DNA from 2 places in the Croceicoccus sp. Ery5 genome. Region 1 is predicted to be linked to the other one. Evidence: predicted binding sites of a transcription regulator. Region 1 holds the regulator's gene; the other holds the start of a gene.
What was found. Region 1 encodes LexA, which represses DNA repair genes until DNA is damaged. Its sites were predicted from a motif close to GTTCCNCNCTTGTTCT; they were not measured.
Positions count from the first base shown of each region.

Region 2: LOZ74_RS11100 (putative DNA modification/repair radical SAM protein) is a predicted target of LexA. The motif match lies at 3,058-3,073, and genes of this name have one in related genera.

Region 1 is NZ_CP087587.1:1,568,524-1,579,045, reverse strand. Features, by position in the region: gene LOZ74_RS07275 (peptidyl-prolyl cis-trans isomerase) at 1-1,871, shown strand, start outside; gene trpE (anthranilate synthase component I) at 1,902-3,452, shown strand; gene LOZ74_RS07265 (aminodeoxychorismate/anthranilate synthase component II) at 3,514-4,131, shown strand; gene trpD (anthranilate phosphoribosyltransferase) at 4,128-5,117, shown strand; gene trpC (indole-3-glycerol phosphate synthase TrpC) at 5,114-5,944, shown strand; gene moaC (cyclic pyranopterin monophosphate synthase MoaC) at 5,944-6,438, shown strand; gene LOZ74_RS07245 (molybdopterin molybdotransferase MoeA) at 6,435-7,655, shown strand; gene lexA (transcriptional repressor LexA) at 7,775-8,476, shown strand; gene LOZ74_RS07235 (ComEC/Rec2 family competence protein) at 8,490-10,522, opposite strand, start outside.
Region 2 is NZ_CP087587.1:2,348,058-2,358,579, forward strand. Features, by position in the region: gene LOZ74_RS11090 (error-prone DNA polymerase) at 1-174, opposite strand, end outside; gene LOZ74_RS11095 (UdgX family uracil-DNA binding protein) at 314-1,789, opposite strand; gene LOZ74_RS11100 (putative DNA modification/repair radical SAM protein) at 1,786-3,045, opposite strand; gene LOZ74_RS11105 (DNA polymerase Y family protein) at 3,487-5,079, opposite strand; gene LOZ74_RS11110 (hypothetical protein) at 4,982-5,902, opposite strand; gene LOZ74_RS11115 (pyridoxamine 5'-phosphate oxidase family protein) at 6,025-6,507, shown strand; gene LOZ74_RS11120 (sodium-dependent transporter) at 6,585-8,015, opposite strand; gene panB (3-methyl-2-oxobutanoate hydroxymethyltransferase) at 8,169-9,038, shown strand; gene thpR (RNA 2',3'-cyclic phosphodiesterase) at 9,069-9,605, shown strand; gene LOZ74_RS11135 (ABC transporter ATP-binding protein) at 9,602-10,369, opposite strand; gene LOZ74_RS11140 (iron ABC transporter permease) at 10,369-10,522, opposite strand, start outside.

The sequences.
Region 1 (10,522 bases):
CGCTGATCGCTTTGGCGTTTGCCAGCGCGGATATCACCGGATCGGGCTTTGGCGGCATCGCGGGAAGCGAGCGCGTGGCGACGGTGGGCGACCAGAAAATCACCACGTCGCAATTGCGCACCACCGTGGGCAGCGCGTTCGAACAGGCGCGGGAAAATAATCCGACCGCCACCATGGAGGATTTTCTCGAGGCCGGCGCGATCGACAATCTGCTGGACCAGATGATCGAACGCTATGCGCTTTACGATTTCGGCCTGTCCAAGGGGATGCGCATCGGCGATTCGCTGATCGGCAGCGAATTGACGCAGATGGCCGCGTTTCAGGGCCCCGACGGAAAATTCAGCCAGGACCTCTACAATCAGGCCATCCAGCGCCGCGGCCTTTCGGACCAGATGGTGCGCGAGGATATCGGACAGGGCCTTGTTTCGCGCATGTTGCTGGTGCCCACGACCTATGGCGACAAGGCGCCGCTGAATGTCGCGCGCCGATATGCAGGGCTGCTCAATGAAACGCGCCATGGCGGCGTGGCGCTGATCCCCAGCCCTGCCTTTATCGATCAGGAACCGGTCGACGATGCGGTGCTGAAAAAATATCTCGCCGACAATCGCGACACCTATATGCTGCCCGAGCGTCGCACGATCCGCCTTGCGACTTTCGGCGCGGAAGTGCTGGGGGATGCGGCCAGGCCGACCGAGGCCGAGATTGCCGAACGCTATAAAGCGAATGCCAGCCAGTATGCCGCCCGCGAAGAGCGCGAGTTCGAGCAGTTGATCGTGCCCACCGAAGCCGCGGCAAATGCGCTGAAAGGGCAGATCGCTTCCCCCTCGCAATTGCGGGCCGTGGCGGAAAAGCAGGGGCTGGAGACGAATACGGTTACAGCCACCAGCCGCCAGCAACTGGCCTCGACATCGACGCCGCAGGTCGCCGCTGCCGTTTATGATGCGGCGTCGGGCAGCATCGTCGGGCCGGTTCGCGGCCCGCTGGGTTTTTACCTGATCCGCATCGGCAAGGTCACGCCGGTCGCGGCGCGCGGTATCGATGCCGTGCGCGGCGAGATTGCCGAAGCGATCGGGCAGGAAAAAACCCGTAGCCTGATGGCCGACCGCGCCTCGCAGATCGAGGATCGCCTGCAGTCGGGCGCAAGCCTTGCCGATGTCGCCAAATCGCTGAATGCCAAGGTGACCACCACGCCCCCGCTGACCGAGGATGGCAGCGTGTTCGGCGAAGGCGAAGTCGATCCGTCGGAAGCGCGTCTGGCACAGACCGTGTTCGCCATGCAGCCCGGCGGCGATGCGCAAATCGCGGCCAGCATGGACGGACAACGCTATGTGATCTTCGAACCCGGTGAAGTCACCCGTGCCGCGCCGCCGCCGTTCGACGACATCAAGGACGTGCTGACCCGCAATTACAAGCTGGAACAGGGCTCTGAAAAGGCAAAGGCGGCCGCCGACAAGGTGATGGCCGCGATCAAGGGCGGCAAGACCCTGTCCGAGGCGCTGGCCGCTCTCGATGTTCGCACGCCGCCGGTCGACAGCATCGATCTGTCGCGCCGCCAGCTGATGGCGCAGCGCCAGCAACGCGGTATCGCGCCGCCGCTGGCCCTGATGTTCACCATGGCACCTAAGACCGCAAAGCGGCTGGAAGCGCCCAATGGTCTGGGCTGGTTCATCGTCTCGCTCGACAGTATCGACGTTCCCGAACTGGCCGACGACGATCCGATTATCGCGCAGACGCAGGCCGAATTGTCGCGCCTTCGCCAGCAGGAGCTGATCGACCAGCTTCGCGTTGCGATTGCAAAGGAAGTGCCGGTGACGCGCAACGACAATGCGATTGCCGCCGTGCGCACGCAGCTTGCGCCCCAGCGCAATTGATCGCCCGTATATAAGCGAACCGCCGACACGATGACCGACACTGCCGCCCCCGAAAACGCGGATCACGCCCGCGACGCCTTTGCCGCCAGCCAGTTGCGCGCCGGTCGCGCGGGCGTGGTCTGGCGCAAGGTGATCGCGGATTGCGAAACGCCGGTGGCCGCCGCGGTCAAGCTGATCGAACCGGGTCGCGGCGATTTCCTGCTGGAATCGGTCGAAGGGGGCGAGACGCGCGGGCGTTACTCGCTTGTCGGGCTGGACCCCGACCTGCTGTTCCGCGCAAGGGGCGATACGGCGGAAATCAACCGCATCTGGCGGCATGACCGCAACGCTTTCGTCCAGCTGAAGGACGAGCCGCTGACCGCATTGCGCAATCTGGCGGCCAGCTGCCGTTTCGATGTGCCCGATGAATTGCCGCCCGCGCTTGCCTGTCTTGTCGGCTATTTCGGGTATGAAACGATCGGTCTGGTCGAGGATATCGCACGGCCCGCGCCCAATCCGCTGGACCTGCCCGACATGATCTTCGCGAGGCCCACGCTGATCCTCGTGTTCGACCGGCTGAAGGACACGCTGTTCTGCATCGCGCCCGTCTGGCCCTCGGAAAGCAGCGCCGATAATGCCGTTTCCGCCGCGGCAGAGCGGATCGAGGCCTGTCTGGCAAAGCTGCAGGGCGCGCGCCTTTCCACGCCTCCGCTTTTGCCAGAAGAGACCGAGGCAGCGCTGACCCCGCAATTGCCCGCGGGCCGCTATGCCGAGATGGTGCGCGCGGCCAAGGACTACATTACGGCGGGCGATATCTTTCAGGTGGTTCTGGCCCAGCGTTTCACGTGCCCCTTCCCGCTGCCTCCGCTGGCGCTCTACCGCGCGCTGCGACGGGTGAACCCGTCGCCCTTCCTCTATTTCCTCGACCTGCCCGGCTTTGCGCTGACGGGGTCCAGCCCCGAAATCCTCGTGCGCGTGCGCGGCGGGGCGGACGGCAAGCCCGAGGTGACGATCCGGCCCATCGCGGGCACCCGTCCGCGCGGCAAAGACGCCGAGGAAGACCGCGCCAATCGCGACAGCCTGCTGGCCGATCCCAAGGAACGCGCCGAACATCTGATGCTGCTGGATCTTGGCCGCAACGATGTGGGCCGCGTGGCGAAACCGGGCACGGTGCGCGTGACCGAAAGCTATACGGTCGAACACTACAGCCATGTCATGCATATCGTGTCGAACGTGGTGGGCGATCTTGCGGCCGATGCCGATGCCATCGACGCCATGTTCGCAGGCTTTCCCGCAGGCACGGTCAGCGGCGCGCCCAAGGTGCGGGCCTGCCAGATCATTGCCGAGCTTGAGCCGGAAACCCGCGGTGCCTATGCGGGCGGCGTCGGCTATTTCGCGCCGGACGGATCGGTGGACAGCTGCATCGTCCTGCGCACCGCCGTGGTCAAGGACGGGGTGATGCATGTGCAGGCAGGCGCGGGCATCGTGGCCGATTCCGATCCCGCCTATGAACAGCGGGAGTGCGAGGCAAAGGCGGGCGCATTGCTCGCCGCCGCGAAAGAGGCGCTCAGCCTCGCGGGTGAGCCGGGATACGGGCAATAGGCCCGCCCCGCTTCCCCCGCCGCCTTGATCTCGGTCCTATTCGCGCGCAAAGGCGGGCATCATGATCCTTGTCATCGACAATTACGACAGCTTCACCTGGAACCTCGTCCATTATCTGATGGAAATGGGCGCAAAGGTGGAAGTGGTGCGCAACGACGCCATCACGGCGGCAGACGCATTGAAAACCGGCGCGAAAGGCTTTCTGATCTCGCCCGGGCCCTGCACGCCGGACGAAGCGGGAATCAGCCTCGACCTCGTCGGCGCTTGCGCCGATGCGCGGCTGCCGCTGCTGGGCGTGTGCCTTGGCCACCAGTCCATCGGGCAATATTTCGGCGGCAAGGTCGTTCGCGGCGGGCTGATGCATGGCAAGACCTCACCCGTCGATCATGACGGAACGGGCGTGTTCGCGGGCCTGCCCTCGCCCTTTACCGCCACGCGCTATCACAGCCTTGTGGTAGAGGACGTGCCCGACTGTCTGAAGATCAACGCCACCACGCCGCGTCCGGACGAAGATGGCACCCATGCGATGGGCTTCCGCCACGAAAGCCTGCCGATCCACGGGGTTCAGTTCCACCCCGAAAGCATCGCCACGCAGCACGGCCATGCCATGCTCGCCAATTTCCTTGCGCTATGCGGTATCGACGCGGTTCTGCCCGCCGAACAGGCCGTGGTCGCATGATGGCATCGACCGGACTGACCATCGACGAAGCCGAAGCGCTGGTCGGGAAGATGCTCGACGGCGAAATGGCGGACGATGCCATTGCCGATGCGCTGACCGCCATGGCCGAGCGCGGCGAAACGGCAGAGGAAATCGCCGGTGCCGTGCGCGCCATGCGCGCAAGGATGAAGCCGGTTCCCGCGCCCGCACTTGCCATCGATGTTTGCGGTACGGGCGGCGACGGGCAGCATTCGCTGAACGTATCCACTGCCGTGGCGCTGGTGGTGGCCGCTTGCGGCGTGCCGGTGGCGAAACACGGCAATCGCGCGGCCAGCAGCAAGGCGGGCGGGGCCGATACGCTGGAAAGCCTAGGCCTGAACCTCGACAAGGCCGGTGCGCTGGCGGCTCAGACCCTGCCGGATCTGTCCATCGCCTTTATGTTTGCCCAATCGCACCATCCCGCGCTGGGCCGCATTGCCCCGATCCGCAAGGCACTGGGCCGCCGCACCATCTTCAACTTCACCGGCCCGCTGGCCAATCCCGCCGGTGTCACCCGCCAGCTGGTCGGCGTCGCCAGCCCCGCTCTGGTGCCCGTTTACGCGTGCGCCATGCGCGATCTGGGCACCGAACGCGCACTGGTCGTGTCGGGCATGGAAGGTCTGGACGAATTATCGATTGCCGGGCCCAGCAGGACCGAAGCGATCGGGTTCGACTTTCCGTCCGAGATCGGCCCCGAAGACGCGGGCCTGCCTGTCCATCCGCTTGACGCGATCAAGGGGGGCGACGCGGATTTCAACGCCGCTGCCCTGCGCGACTTGCTGATGGGGGCCAAAGGTGCCTATCGCGACACGGTGATCTTCAACGCCGCCGCCGCCCTTGTGGTTGCGGGCGAAGCCGAAACCTTGCGCGAAGGCGCGGAAGAAGCCGCCGAAGTCATCGACAAGGGGCTGGCGAAGGCCTTGCTCGACTGCTGGATCGGCGTCGTGAATTCGGGACAATTGGCATGAGCAACCGTCTGCTCGAAATTTGCGACGTCAAACGCGGCGAAGTCGCCCTTCGCAAGGCGCAGCGTTCCCTGCGCGATCTGGAAGTGCTGGCCCGCGCACAGGAAGCACCGCGCGGTTTCGCCGCGCGGCTGGAACAGGCATCGCGGCGCGGCTTTGGCCTGATCGCGGAAATCAAGAAAGCTTCGCCTTCCAAAGGCCTGATTCGCGCTGATTTCGACCCACCCGAACATGCCCGCGCCTATGCCGCCGGCGGGGCGACCTGCCTGTCGGTGCTGACCGATGCGCCGCATTTTCAGGGGCACGAGGATTATCTCGTCGCCGCGCGCGCCGCCTGTACCCTGCCCGTGCTGCGCAAGGATTTCATGGTCGACCCCTGGCAAGTGACCGAAGCGCGCGCCATTGGCGCCGATGCGATCCTGATCATCGTCGCCGCGCTCGACGATACGCTCGCCGCCGAGATCGAGGCCGCCGCCATCGAAGCGCATATGGATGTGCTGGTCGAAGTGCATGACGAGGCCGAGATGGAGCGCGCGCACCGGCTGCGGTCGCGGCTGATCGGCGTCAACAACCGCGATCTGCGCACATTCACGACCGACATCGCCACCACCGCCCGGCTCGCCCCGCTGGCACCCCAAGGCGCCCTGCTGGTCAGCGAAAGCGGCATCGCCAGCCATGCCGACGTGCAGACCGTGTGCGAAACCTCGGGCGCGCGCTGTTTCTTGGTGGGAGAGAGCCTGATGCGGCAGGACGACGTGGCCACCGCCACGCGCGACCTATTGGGTCTTCCCCGCCTGTCCGGCATGGCCGGTCCGCTCGGAACGCGATGATGGGCAGCAGGCTGTCCCATATCGATGCCGCCGGCAATGCGCGCATGGTCGACATCGGCGGCAAGTCCGCAGCGCGCCGCATCGCGGTCGCCAGCGGGATCATCACCATGTCGGACGAAGCATTGCAGGCGATCCGCGAAGGCAGCGTGAAAAAGGGCGACGTGCTGGCGACGGCCCGCATTGCCGGTATCATGGCGGCCAAAAAGACGGGCGAGCTGGTGCCGCTGTGTCATCCGCTGCCCATCGATGCGGTGAATGTCGATTTCGCGTTCGAACACGGTGCGATCCGCGCCAGCGCCAGCGCCGCGATCGAGGCGAAGACCGGCGTAGAGATGGAAGCGATCACGGCCGTTTCGGTGGCGCTGATCACGATTTACGACATGGCCAAGGCTCTGGACAAGGGGATGGTCATCGGCGGTATCCGCCTGATCGCCAAGGATGGCGGCAAATCGGGCCGCTGGCGCGCCGCAGGGCACGAGGATCTGGAGCTTTGACGGCTCGCCCGTCGCCCGGGTCGCTGCTCGATCTGGACGAGGCGCAGCGACGCCTGCTGGCGATGGCACAGCGGTTACCCGCCGTCGATTTGCCTGCCGAAGAGGCATCGGGCCGCTGGCTGGCGCGCGATGTCATGGCGCTGCGATCGCAGCCGCCCGATCCGATGTCGGCCATGGACGGCTATGCCGTGCGGCAGGCCGATATGCCGGGACCGTGGAACATCGTCGGCGAAAGCGCGGCGGGCCATGTGTATCAAGGCTCTGTCGGTGCGGGTCAGGCCGTGCGCATCGCCACGGGCGGCGTGGTGCCCGACGGTGCGGACATGGTCGCCGTCCAGGAAGATTGCCGCCGCGAGGGCAACCGCCTTTATTTCGAAGGGGAACCGCCCGTCCCGCTTCACCGCCATATTCGGCCGCGCGGACTGGATTTCAGCGACGGCCAGACAGTCGCCAGGGCGGGCGAAAGGCTGACACCGGCACGGCTGGCGCTGGCCATCACCGCAGGTCATGGCATCTTGCCAGTGCATGAAATCGCCAACGTCGCCGTCATCGAAAGCGGCGATGAATTGCGCCCTGCCGGTGAACCGCTGCCCGCCGGTTCCATCCCCGCCAGCAACGGGGCGATGCTGGGCGCGTTGTTCGCAGATATCGGCTGCACGGTTCAGCGTCAGGGCCCCGTCCCCGACCGGCGGGATGCCTTGCGCAGCGCCTTCGAAAATGCAGGCGATGCGCAGATGATCGTCACCAGCGGGGGCGCTTCGGTGGGGGACCACGATCTCGTGCTGCCCGTACTGCAGGAGATGGGTGCCAAAATCGATTTCTGGCGCGTTGCGATCAAGCCGGGCAAGCCGATCCTTGTCGCAAGGCTGGGCAAGCAGCTCGTCATCGGCCTTCCCGGCAATCCGGTTTCCAGCTTCGTCACCGCGCATCTGTTCGCCCTGCCCGTCGTGCGCGCGCTGATGGGCGACCGGTCGCCGCTGCCCGCGCTGCAGCCCGCGTTCTGCCTTGCCGATCTGCCCGCAACCGGCAGGCGGACGGAATTTCTGCGCTGCCGCTTTACCGATGCAGGCGTCATGCCCCTGTTCCTTCAGGATAGTGCGGCATTAAGCCCGCTGGCCGAAGCCGATGCGCTGATCCTGCGCCCTGCAGGAAGCGGAACGGTTGCCAGCGGCGATATCGTACAAGTCATGCCCTTTGCCCCGCGCAATCGCGCCTAGTGGAACATTGCGTTAACATGGCTTGACGATCATTCTGATGTTGCTTAATTGTTCCGCATTCGTTCGCGCCATTGGGGTGCGGAACGGAACAGGACTTTGGGCGGAACAGGATATCGGCCATGCTTACGCGCAAACAGCACGAATTGCTGCTCTTCATTCAACAGCGGCTTGAGGATACGGGCATTTCCCCCTCGTTCGAGGAAATGAAGGAAGCGCTCGACCTGAAATCGAAGTCGGGTGTCCACCGGCTGATTTCCGCCTTGGAAGAACGCGGGTTCATCCGCCGCCTGCCCAATCGCGCCCGCGCGCTTGAAGTCATCCGTCAGCCCGACGACGTGACCGGCACGGCGAAACCGGCGGCAGTGGCGCCAAGCGCGGCGAAAGCCGATAATGTGGTCGAATTCAGGCGTCCGTCCCCGCCGTCCGGCGCGTCGAACGATGTGATCGAAATTCCCCTGCACGGTCGGATCGCCGCCGGCGTCCCGATCGAAGCGATGGAGGATACGCAGGTCCTGCCTGTTCCCGCAGCCTTGCTGGGCAGCGGTGAGCATTACGCGCTGGAAGTATCGGGCGATTCCATGGTGGAGGCCGGTATTTTCGACGGCGATTACGCTCTGGTCCGCCGCACCGACACCGCCCGCGACGGAGAGATCATCGTCGCGCTGGTGCGGGGCGAGGAAGCGACGCTGAAATATCTGCGGCGCGAAAACGGCATGGTCCGGCTCGATCCCGCCAATGCTGCCTATGAACCGCAAATCTACGATCCGTCGGAGGTTCAGGTTCAGGGACGGCTCGCCGGATTGCTTCGCCGCTATCACTGATCGGATGATTAGGTCACCATCCGTGGCGGTCGCCTTGGGGTCTGACCGCGCGGATGGTGCCGTTCGATAGGTCGACGGCCAGCCCGCCGCGCCGCGTCAGCAGGCTGCTGTCCGCCTTCAGCATGGCCGGCTGGCAATCGGCGGGAAGCCGCCTGCTGGCGATCACGATATCGGCGCGCGCACATGCCGCGACCATCGGGCCATAGGGCACCTCTGCCGGTCGCTGGGCGACAAGTAACACGCGCCCCTCCGCTTCGATCTGGCAGAAATCGCCATTGCATCGTGCCCCCGGCCATTCTGGAAACTCGGCGAACGGCTCGACGCCATATTGCGCGCCTTTTCCCATCGCCTCCACCATGGCCTCGGCAGAGAAGCTGGTACTGTTGCGCAACAGGTAAAGCCGTCCGTCCGGCGCCAGTAGCGCAGCGTTGCGGCCACTTTGCTCGATCAGCAAATCGGCTGGCCGAGCCAGAAACAATGCAGGCAGCCCGATCGCCAACGGTGCCAACCCCCACAGGCGGAGCCGCCCAGACCAAAGCGCCAGCCACAATCCGCCCGCAACACAGGCAAGCACGGCCCACAGGGCGATCTGCGGCAGTTGCAAAACCGCCCCCCGCAATGACGACGTGCCATGCGCCAGCGCGATAATCAGATCGAGCGATTTGGCCCCCGCCCACCAGAACGGTGCACCCCAGCCGACGGCATCGAAGACCAGCCCGCCGATCAGCACCGGCAGCGTCAATCCCGTCATCAGCGGAATCGCGATGACATTGGCCAGCGAGCCGTAAACCCCTGACCGCTGGAAATGGAACAGCACCAAAGGCGTCAGCGCCGCCTCTACCACAAGACCGGTCAGGAACAGCAGCAAGCCGGCGTGGAGCAGTCGCCCCGGACGACCCTCTCCCCGCCTCTCTCCCCGCTTCCCCCGCAGCCATGCGACGAACCGGCTGTTATGGAACGCCACGATCGCGATCACCGCGGCAAAGCTGAGTTGAAACGACGGGCCGATGACGGCCTCTGGCCAGAACAGCATCACGCCCATTGCGGCCAGTGCAATCAGGCGCAACGACAATGCCTGCCGCCCCAGCGCCAGCGCGCCCACCACCAGAAGGGCCGCAAGGCAGGCGCGCACCGTGGGCAAGGCCGCTCCCGTCAGCAGCGTATAGGCGATACCCGCCACCGCGCCCGTCCCCGCTGCCGCCAGAGGCAGCCGGACCCGCAGGGCCAGCCATGGGAACAAGGCCCCCACACGGACGACCAGAAGCCACGCGATTGCCACGATGGCGCCCACATGCAGCCCGCTGATCGAGAGCATATGCGCCAGACCTGCATCGCGCATCGCTTGCCCGTCGCTGTCGGGAATTGCGCCCCTGTCACCGGTAATCAGCGTGGCCGCGATCGCCGCGGACGCCGTGCCGCCGAACCGCCCGACCTGTTCGCGCACATGCGCGGCCAGCCTGCTGCGCCAACCCGCGATTCCGCCGCCCTCGCGCGTGATCGCCGGCTGCTCGAGCAGAGAGCCCGAAGCCGCCAGCCCGTCGAACCATGCTGCCCGTGCGAAATCATACCCGCCCGGCACGGCAGCGCGCTGGGGCGGTATCAATCGCAGCTTTGCGCGGAATTGCGCCCCCGCCGTCAGCCGCGGATCATCCATCTCCTCCGGCACGTTCAGCCGTGCGCGGATCGACCTTGCATCCAGCGGATCCCGCGTGGCGACGATCAGCCGTACCCGTTCGCGCGCCGGTTGTTCCTCGCGCTCCAGTACCAACGCCTCGACCACGGCGACACGCGGGCCTGCCACCGGCTCTGTCCCGATCAGGGCGGATCGCGCCCAGATCAGCACGATCCCCGCCGCGATCATCAGCGGCACCGCAACGGCGGCAATGCGCAGCAGGGCGCGATCGTCTGCCCGCAATGCAATCAGGGCCAGACCGGCCGGCAATCCGCACAGCCCCAGCGCGATCAGCCAGTCGCCGGGGCCCGGCAGGGCGAACCAGATACCGATCCCCGCCAGCATCGCGACCGCCAGCCATGGCATGCGTTCAA
Region 2 (10,522 bases), 780 kb from region 1:
ATAGCCCATAGCGCGCGCCGTCATCACCAGATCGACCGCGTCGGACGCGCCGCGCAGGAAGGAAAAGCACGAGACGAGGCCAAGTTCGACAAAGGGCGCTCGCGGCGGCGCGCCCAATGCATCGGTATCGATCTCTATCCGGCGACGATCGGGCGTTAGCGGCGCGTCGGGCATGGCGGCACCGGCAGGCCCCTGAAAAGCGGACGGGTCACCGCGAACACAGGCCGGTTACCCCCACGTTCTGCCGCCCCGTCCACAGCACTATCATCAGATTTGCGCACAGCTTTATCCACAGCCAGTCCACAGCGCGCCATTACGCCAGTTCCCGAAGACGCGCTGCGACGGCCGCCAGGTCGGCGTCGAACAGCCGCGCCTGCTCTTCGCGCGCAGGCCCTTCCAACCGCAACAGATAGGACGGGTGCACCGTCACCCACAGCTCGCTGCCATCGTCCAGCGGCACAGGCGTGCCGCGTGCCTTGGTGACCGATATTGTCTTGCCCAACACGCTGCGCGCCGCGCTGGCGCCCAGTGCCAGCACCACCCTTGGCCGCACGATGGCGCGCTCCGCCTCTACCCACCAGCGGCAGGTGTCGATCTCCCGGGCAGAGGGATTCTGGTGCAGGCGCCGCTTGCCGCGACCGGATACGCCGCGATTTGGCACATCGCGATTTGGCACGTCCCCCGACACATATTTGAAATGCTTGACCGCATTGGTGACATAGGCGGCGCGACGGTCGATTCCCGCGCGTTCCAGATGCACGTCCAGCAATTGCCCCGCCGGACCGACGAAAGGGCGTCCCTGCCGGTCCTCGATATCGCCCGGTTGCTCGCCCATGATCATCAGCGGGGCATCGGGCACCCCTTCGCCCATCACCGCGCGGTTTTCCAGCGCGCCGATGGGGCAGCGCGCGCAGGCATGGATCGCCTTGTCCACCGCGTCCAGCGTTGCGGGCCGTTCGCCATTTTCCATCGCCCCTGCCGAAACCATGGCCGCCTCGCGCGCTTGCGCCCCCGCGATCAGATCGGGGATCAGCTGCGCTTCGGGCATGTTTTTCCAGTATCGGCGCGGCATTTCCTTCAGCATCGCGTCGATCTTCAACCGAGCGGGATTGAAGATCGATGCGTAATAGGCGCGCCACATCCCCTCTACCGGATCGCCGTTAGGCGCATCGGCACGCGTGGCGGGCGGCCCTTCGCGCAACGTATCGCCATCCCAATGCAGGCTGCCCCGCGGCGTCAGGATCGACCAGAGCATATTGGCAAAGCGACGCGTGAAGAAACCCGCATTATGGCGCAGGATGTGATGTTGCGGTTCAAACCATGCGACGAAATATTCGTCGCCCTCATGCTCGATCTCGCGGAAACGTAAAAAGGCGCGCATCTTGTGAATGTCGCGCCGCACGCCCCGCGCCATATCGGCCATGGCGCGTATGTCCGCATCGGCCCCGTCCTCGATCAGGCGGGGTTTCGACTGCAATCGCCACAACACGCGATACAGCAGTGAGAACCTGTCGGTATCGGCATGCAGGATCACGGTCTTCGCAATTTCGATAAAACGCCGCGACACGCGCGGCGGCGGCGCCTCGCGGTCGGGTACGGGCAAGCGGCGGTCACCATGCGTGAACAGATTGCCCGCCGGTCCGCCCGGTTCGGTCCATGCCACGCGGTCGGGCGGCACATCGGCCATGGCCATGCGCCGCGCATGATCGCGCCATTCGTCGAAATCGTCGGGCGCGGCCATTGGCACCACGTGATAGGCGCCCAGCCGCACATGTTGCAGGGCAGTCATGCGAACAGGTCCAGTTGCCGCCCCGTATCGGGCGCGACCAGCGCCTTCAGATCGGCGCGGTCGATCAGCGTGACGGGCCGCCAGTCGGCCGTGACGATAAAGGGACGCAGCTTTGCAACCGACACGGTCAGCCTGGCCACATCGTCCAGTCGCAAGGCGCGATGCCGCCGTGCACTGAGGATCTGGGCCACGCCGCGCGTTCCCAGTCCCGGCACCCGCAGCAAAGCCTCTTTGGAAGCGCGATTGACGTCGACGGGAAAGCTGTCGCGGAACTTCAATGCCCATGCCAGCTTGGGGTCGATGTCCAGCGGCAACATACCGTCCGCCCCGGCGGCATCGGCCACTTCCGCCGGAGAAAACCCGTAAAAGCGCATCAGCCAGTCCGACTGGTAAAGCCGGTGTTCGCGCACTAGTGGCGGGCGTTTCAACGGCAGCACGGCGCTGGCATCGGGAATGGGGCTGAAGGCCGAGTAATAGACGCGCCGCAGCCGGTGCCGCCCGTAAAGCGCGCTGGCACGGCTTACGATATCGGCATCGCTGGCCCCGTCGGCGCCCACGATCATCTGTGTCGACTGACCAGCGGGCGCATATGCGGGCGCATGGCGGAAACGCTTTTTCGCGTCGCGTCCTTCGGCAATGGCATTGCGCATGGCGCCCATCGCGCCATCGATCCGATGCGCATTCTTGTCGGGCGCCAGCCGGGCCAGTCCCGCATCGGTCGGCAATTCGACATTGATCGAAATGCGATCGGCATAAAGCCCCGCCCGCCGGACGATTTCGGGATCGGCCTCGGGAATGGTCTTCAAATGGATATAGCCGCGGAAATCATGCTCCTCGCGCAGGATGCGCGCGGTTTCGACCAATTGCTCCATCGTGTGATCGGAATTGCGAATGATGCCCGAGGACAGGAACAACCCCTCGATATAATTGCGCTTGTAGAACGAGAGGGTGAGATCGGCGACCTCGCGCGGGGTAAAGCGTGCGCGCTCCACATTCGAACTCTTGCGGTTCACACAGTAATGGCAATCGAACACGCAATGGTTGGTCAGCAGCAGTTTCAGCAAGGATATGCAGCGACCATCGGGCGCATAGGCGTGACAGATGCCCATACCCTCGGTCGATCCAATGCCTTTGCCGCCCCGCCCCCTGTCGTTCAGGCTGTCGCGTTTCGACGTGCCCGACGATGCGCAGGACGCATCATATTTGGCGGCATCCGCCAGGACTTTCAGCCGTTCGATAAGTGATTTCTGTGCCATTGCGACTCCGATGTTCACTTTATGTTCTTTTCATCGTACTGGCTAGCCCTGCTCGCGCAAAATCGACGAACCGAGGGCGCTCAGACCAATCGCAATATTATGACAGGCGAGGCCGCAATCATGTCACAATGTAGTATCAATCGATACGCTGCAGCCGCGCAAACTTCGCAAAAGATATGCTGGATTCTGCAGCAGGACAGGGCGATAGTGGCGAAAATGCCACGCGGCACCAAAGCACTTGCATGTTGGCGTTAACCATTGCATCGGGCCCTTTACAGATAGCACGGAAGGCCTCCGTGTGCGGGCGGCGGGGTTTCGACCTCGTCGCCCTTCGCATTTGTTGCATCATTGCATCATCCGGTATCTTTGATGCTGCACGGCAATGCGATCGTGCGTGACCGCGTCAAACACCCGTCGGCGAATGTTCAGGCGAACGAATGCTCAGGCAAACAGGCCCTGCATGAACCAGTCGGGCGCTCCGCCCCGCCCGTCGCCGGCCAGCCCCAGCCGATAGATCCAGAAACGCCGTCCCTCGCCATCCTCGATCCGGTAGTAATCGCGCAGCCGCGCCGCACCTTTTTCGCGCCACCATTCGGGCGCGATGCGTTCCGGCCCCTCGGCTCGGGCGACATCGTGGACATCACCGCGCCAGCGAAAGCGCTGGGGCAAACCGTCGGGCGTGGCATAAAGCACCGCGATCGGCTCTGCCCTGTCCAACAGCCTGAACGGGCGGGCGTGAAAGGCAAAGCTCTCCTGCGCTGCGGGCACCGGCTGCAGCGGCGCCTGCCAGCGCTGGGCGCGTTCGGGCACATGGCTGGCAAAAGGCACCGGCCGCCGCACCGCGCGCGTGCCCAGCCGCGCCGACAGCCGGTCGATACAGGCTGCAAGGCTGGTTCCATGCACCTCTGCCGAGGCATCCAGATCGGCCTGCGCCAGCCCCAGCGGCTCGGCCCAGCGGGCGACCAGCCGCGCCATTTCGATCCCCAGCCCTGCATCGATCGTGGCGATCCGTTCGGCAAACAGGCGGCAGACATGGGCGGCATCGCGCGTCGCGGCGGCCAGTTCCAGCGTGCGGATCGCGATTTCGCCATCGACACGCCAGCAAGCGAGTTCCAGCCGCCGTGCCCCTTCGCCCCGCCCTTCCAGCATGCGCATCATCGCGGCGGCCAGATCGACCAGCACGACTTCCAGCAAAGGCAAGTGGCGGATCGGCTCCATCAGCCGCAATTGCACCATGGCGGGCGGATTGCCGATGACCGGCAGCATGGGTTCGGGAACCAGTCCGATCATCTGGTCGCGCCGCATCAGCGGATTGGCCATGGCCGAACGGCGGTTGCGGAACCGGCGCGCCAGCGCATCGCGGCCGATCCCGTCCAGATCGCCCACCCGTTTCAACCCCAGCCGCCGCAGCACCAGCAGCACATCGTCGTCCAGCCGCAGTGCCGCGACCGGCAAAGGGGCCAGGCTGGCAGCGATATCCTCTCCACCCTCCAGCACCAGCCCGCCCTTTCCCTGACGGGCCTTTCCGTAATGCGCCAGCGCCCATGCCGCGCCTGCGGTGGGTGCGATGGCCAGCCGTACCGTCAAGCCGCGCGCCGCGAACACGCGCGCCGCATCATCCAGCAAGCGTTGTTCGCCGCCGAACAGATGCGCCGCGCCGGTGATGTCGACGATCACCCCGTCGGGCGGATCCAGCGCGCTCCACGGGCCCCAGCGCTGCGCCCACACGGTCAGCCGTTCCAGAAAGGCAAGATCGCCCGCCGGATCGGCAGGGCGCACTTCCAACGCGGGACACAAGGCGCGGGCATCGGCAAGCATGGTGCCGATGCGCACACCCGCCGCCCCGGCGGCGCGCGTGGCAGCGGCGATGCGGGGGCCATGCGCGGTTTCGGTAATCAGCGCGAGCGGGACATCCGGCTCCGCCTCGGCTCCCGCTTCAGCCTGCCGCCAGCGATCGATCGCCAGCCGCGCGCACCAGATCGCCAGCACCTGCCTGTCCGGCTGCAAGGTGCCCGCCATGGTCGGCGGCGTCATGATCGACCGGACGGGCGGAGAGGATCGATCCCCCATTGCCCCCTCCATCACTTGTCATGCGTTCGGGCCTGATCCACCATGCGCCGGGGCGCAGGCCTCGGGCGCGGAACAATTCGCCGCGCCAGCCCGGCAGGCCCGGTGCCTGAGGGTTCCAGCGCGGCGGCTGCGATGCGGCAGAGCATACATCCCACCGCATCCGTGCCGCGCCCAGATCGCGCTGCGCATCCACCCGTACCAGCCACAGCGGCACGCGATGCCGTTCTGCCGCCAGCACCAGCCGGCGCGAGGCCGTGAAATCCAGCGCACGCGGGTTTCCCGCGATCTCTCCGATCACAAAGGCCAGATCGCGGCAGCGCACGCCTTCTTCCAGCGCGAACAAGGCATCCTCTGCCGTGCGGACGGCCACATGGATCGCCCGATGCGCCAGATCGCGCGGCAGGCCGGGCCAGAACGGCCGGCCGCCCGCGCGGATAGAAGCGGCGTCCTGCACCCACAGAAAGGCACGCTCGTCGCTCGTTTCGGTAAGCGCCCGTTCGTGCAAGGGTCGCGGTGCCCCGCGCGCCAGTTCCAGAGCCAGCGCCGCCCCGGCGCCGTCGCCGCCCTTTACAAAGATCTCTCCCGCTCCGCGAAAGGCGATGGCAGGGTTCCAGCCGCGCCCATCCTCGTCCCCGCCCTTATCCCCGCCCTCCAGCCAGCGCGAACCGGCCAGATCGGCAGCCGGAAACACCCCTTCGGGCAAGGGGGCCGGATCGGCAGGGCACACACCTGCGTGGGGATCGGGACCGGCGATGACAGGCTCCATCAGAGAATCGAATCGGGACATGAAAACGATCAATGTTCTTATTATGTTCCACCCGCCGCGTCCACCGACCCATCCGAAAAAACGGAACAGCCTGCCCTTCCCGCCGTTGCATCAGGGAAAGAACAAACCGGAAGGACGACCCCATGCAATATAAGGAAGGCAAAGCCGACGAGCTGAAGCAGAAGTTCTGGAAGGAGCTGGCCTCATCCCCCTTTGTGATGCTGCAGCTTGACGGCAATCCCGACAGCGCCGCCCCCATGACCGCGCAACTGGACAAGGATGCCGATCACGCGATCTGGTTCTTCACCTATCGTACCGGCCATTTCGCTGCGATGGGCCCCGCCACGGCTACATTCTCCTCCAGCGGCCATTCGGTCTTTGCCCGCTTCCGCGGAACGCTGGTCGAAGAGACCAGCCGCGAACGCCGCGAAAAGGAATGGAGCAATATGACCGAGGCATGGTTCCCCGATGGCAAGGACGATCCCAATCTGTTGATGCTGCGCATGGATCTGGGAAGCGCGTCGATCTGGGATGCCGATCTGGGCATTACGACCACGGCCAAGATGATGCTGGGCAAGGATGTCACCAACGACGTTCGCGACAAGCATGTCGAAACTTCGCTATAAAACGACGAAGGCCGTATAACGGAAAAGGGACGCTCCATCGCGGAGCGCCCCTTTTTTTCAATCAGCCCAGCTTTCAATCAGCCCAGCAAACCGGGGAACAGGCCGAACAACAGGATCAACGCCACCGCCAGCGGCGCAAGCCATGCCATCACAAAGCGGTACAGACCCAGCATGCCCACCGACAGTCCCGTCTGCGTTTCCACCAGCCTGCGATCCGCGCGCCAGCCGATGAACAGCGACACGCCCAGCGCCGCCAGCGGCAGCATCACCTTACCCGTGATGCCGTCGATCGAATCCAGGATATCGCTCTCGGCAAAAATGCCCCAGAACCATAACGGCCGCACATCCGACAATACATTATACCCCATCGCGCACAGCAACCCGATCGCATAGGCACCCCCGCCGACCAGCAGGGCCGCATGCAGGCGCTTTACCCCGAACCGGTCGATGACCCATGCGACCGGACCTTCCAGCAGGGAAATCGAACTGGTGAGCGCGGCAAAGAAGATCAGGACAAAGAACGCCAGCCCGATCAGCGAACCGGCAGGCATTTGCGAAAAGGCGACCGGCAGCGACTGGAACACCAGCACCGGCCCTGCCGCCGGATCGAGGCCGACCGCGAACACGATGGGAAAAATCATCAGGCCCGACAATATCGCCACACCCGTATCGGCCGCCGCGATCATGCCTGCCGTGGGGGCCAGCTTCACATCGTCGCCCACATAGGCGCCATAGGTGATCAGCGCCGCCGAACCCAGCGACAGCGAGAACAAGGCCTGTCCCAGCGCCTCGTTCACCGCGGTCGGCGTCAGCTGCGAGAAATCGGGCGTGAACAGAAAGGCCAGCGCCTGCGCGAATTCACCGGTGAACGCGCCATAGATGGTGATCGCCACCAGCAGCACGAAAAAGGCCGGCATCAGCGTGCCGGCCGCTTTTTCGATCCCGTCGTGCACGCCATTGGCGACGATCATCACGGTGACCACCATGAAAATCGTGTGCATCCCGATCATGGTGCCAAGGCTGCCGAACAAAGAGCCCATGCGCCCCGTGATCGCATCCTGCGTTTCGCCCTGAAACGCCGCGCCGAACGGAGCACCCGCCCCGATGGACGATGCGACATTGCCGACCATCACGAACACGTAATACAGCGCCCAGCCCGCCACGACCGAATAGAACGAGAGGATCAGAAAAGCGGCCAGAATCTCGATTCCGCCGAACAGGCTCCATTTCCGCGACACGCCCGATTTCTCGGCCACGCGGGCGATCGATCCCGCCGCATCCTCGCGCCCGGTGCGCCCGATCATCACTTCCGACAAAACGAGCGGCAGGCCGATCAGGAAAACACAGGCGATATAGACAAGAACGAATGCCCCGCCCCCGTTCTCGCCCGCCAGCGTCGGAAAGCGCCAGATATTGCCCAATCCGACCGCCGCACCGATGGCAGCCAGCAAAAATGCCGTCCGCGAGGACCAGCCCTGTTCTCCGGCCTGTCCGGTCGCACCTGCCATTCAATCCTCCGTTTCATCTGTAACCGACCTGACTTATAAAGGTGAAACGCCCGCTGAAAACCCGCTGCGTGCCCTGCATCCACATGGTGGTGCCACACAGACGTTGCCTGCGCGCCCTTTCCCACATGGCAAAGCGCGGCTAGAACGCCGCCCATGTCCACGACCTTCCAGCTCGACACCGCGACCAGCCGCGCCAATCCCACCCCTGCCCCGATGAAGCGCCTGACCGTGCCCAAGGTGATGCAGCGCAAGAAGGACGGGGTGACCGAAGAACCGCTTGTCATGCTGACGGCCTATACCGCGCGCATGGCGCAATTGCTGGACCCGCATTGCGATATGCTGCTGGTGGGGGATTCGCTGGGACAGGTGATCTACGGGCTGCCGTCGACCCTGCCGGTCACGCTCGACATGATGTGCGCCCATGGCGCGGCAGTGGTGCGCGGATCCTATCACTCGCTGGTAGTGATCGACATGCCGTTCGGCAGTTACGAGGCTTCGCCCCAGCAGGCTTTCGCAAGCGCCAGCCGTATCATGGCCGAAACCGGCGCCGCGGCGGTCAAGCTGGAAGGCGGGACTGCCATGGCCGAAACCGTGTCCTTCCTGTCGCAGCGCGGCATTCCGGTGATGGGCCATGTCGGCCTGACTCCACAGGCAGTGAACGCGCTGGGCGGCTATATGGCACGCGGACGAAGCGAGGCGGAAGAAGCCAAGATTGTCGCGGACGGCAAGGCACTGGAACAGGCCGGTGCATTCGCCATCGTAATCGAAGGCGTGGTCGAGGATATTGCCATCACGCTGACCAGGGAAATCGCCATTCCCACCATCGGGATCGGCGGGTCGGCGCAATGCGACGGTCAGGTGCTGGTGGCAGAGGATATGCTGGGCATGTTCGAACGCACGCCGCGCTTCGTAAAGCGTTACAACGACATCGCCAAAATCATTTCGGACACGGCGGGCGAATATGCCGCCGACGTCCGCGCCCGCAGCTTTCCGGGCGAAGAGCAGGTGTACAAGGCGAAATAGCTCCCCGCTCGCGCGTGCGGCTGCCTGTCCATGACCCATCGCCTGTTCGTCGCCATCAAGCCTCCGCCGCATGTGATCGACCGGCTGATCGACACGATGGAAGGCATCGATAACGCCCGCTGGCAAAGCGAAGAGCAGTTGCACCTGACCCTGCGCTTCGCAGGCGAAGTCGATACGCCATTGGCCAATGATCTGGCCGCTGCGCTGGAACAGATCCGCGCTCCTGCCTTTGATCTGGAAATACGGGACGTCGGTCATTTCGAGAAGAAGGGCAAACCGCACACATTATGGGCAGGGATCGCGCCCTCGCCTGCCTTGCTAAGCTTGCAAAGGAGGGTCGAGAGCGCGTGCAGGTCGGCGGGAATCGCGCCGGAAACGCGCGTCTTCGCACCCCATGTGACTTTGGCGCGATTGTCCGGCAACGCGGGGGCGATCGCGCCTTTTCTGGTCGAGCACGCCGCCCTGCGCACTGCCCCTTTCAGGGTTGAACGGTTCTTTTTGTACGAGAGCACTTTGACGCCACAGGGATCGCAATACGATCCGGTTGTGGCCTATCCGCTGCGCTAAACCGCCAGCGCGCGGGCGCCCCTGTCGCCCAACCAGCGCGCATTTGTGTTCCAGACGCGGCTGATCACTACCTCGTCCAGCGCCTGTTCGGGGACATCATCGGCCACGATCCGCCCTTGATCGAGAACGATCACCCTGTCGGCATGGTTCATCGCCATGGCCAGATCGTGCATCACCACGGCAACGCCTTTGCCGCGCGACGCTTGCAGGCGCAGCAATCCAGCCAGATCGCGGGCGTGCCCGATGTCGAGGCTGGCGAACGGCTCGTCGGCAAGGATGAAGCGCGGTTCGCCCGCCAGTACGCGCGCCATCATGGCCCGCGCCCTTTCACCCCCCGACAATTGCGAAACAGGCCGGTCGGCCAGGTCGGCCAGTTGCATATCGGCAATCGCGTTTGCAATCGCGGCATCGTCCGCTTCGCGCATCGCACGCGCCGGCCTGCCCGGTACGGCCCGCCACGGCAGGCGGCCCAGTCCGATCAGAGTGCGAACGCTGACGTCCCATGCCGCTTCGGCCTGTTGCGGCAGGAAGCCGATGGCCCGCGCCCGTTCGCGCGGCGCGAGCGAGGACAGCGGCCTGCCGTCCAGCGACACCTCGCCCGAGGCTGGATCGATCAGACCCGCCATGGCGGTCAACAGGCTCGACTTTCCGGCACCGTTCGGACCGCAAATGGCCAGCAATCGGCCCGATTCGAGCGCGCATCCGGCATCGTTGAGCACCATTTGCGCACCGCGCCGGACGCAAAGAAGGCGTGCCTCGATCATCAGGCCAACCCCCGTCGCAGCCGCAACAGCAAGCCAAGGAAAAACGGTGCACCCAGCAGCGACAGGGCGATGCCCAGCCGTAATTCGCCTGCCATCGGAAGCACGCGGCAAACTGTATCGGCCAGCAGTACCAGCAAGGCCCCGGCCAGTGCG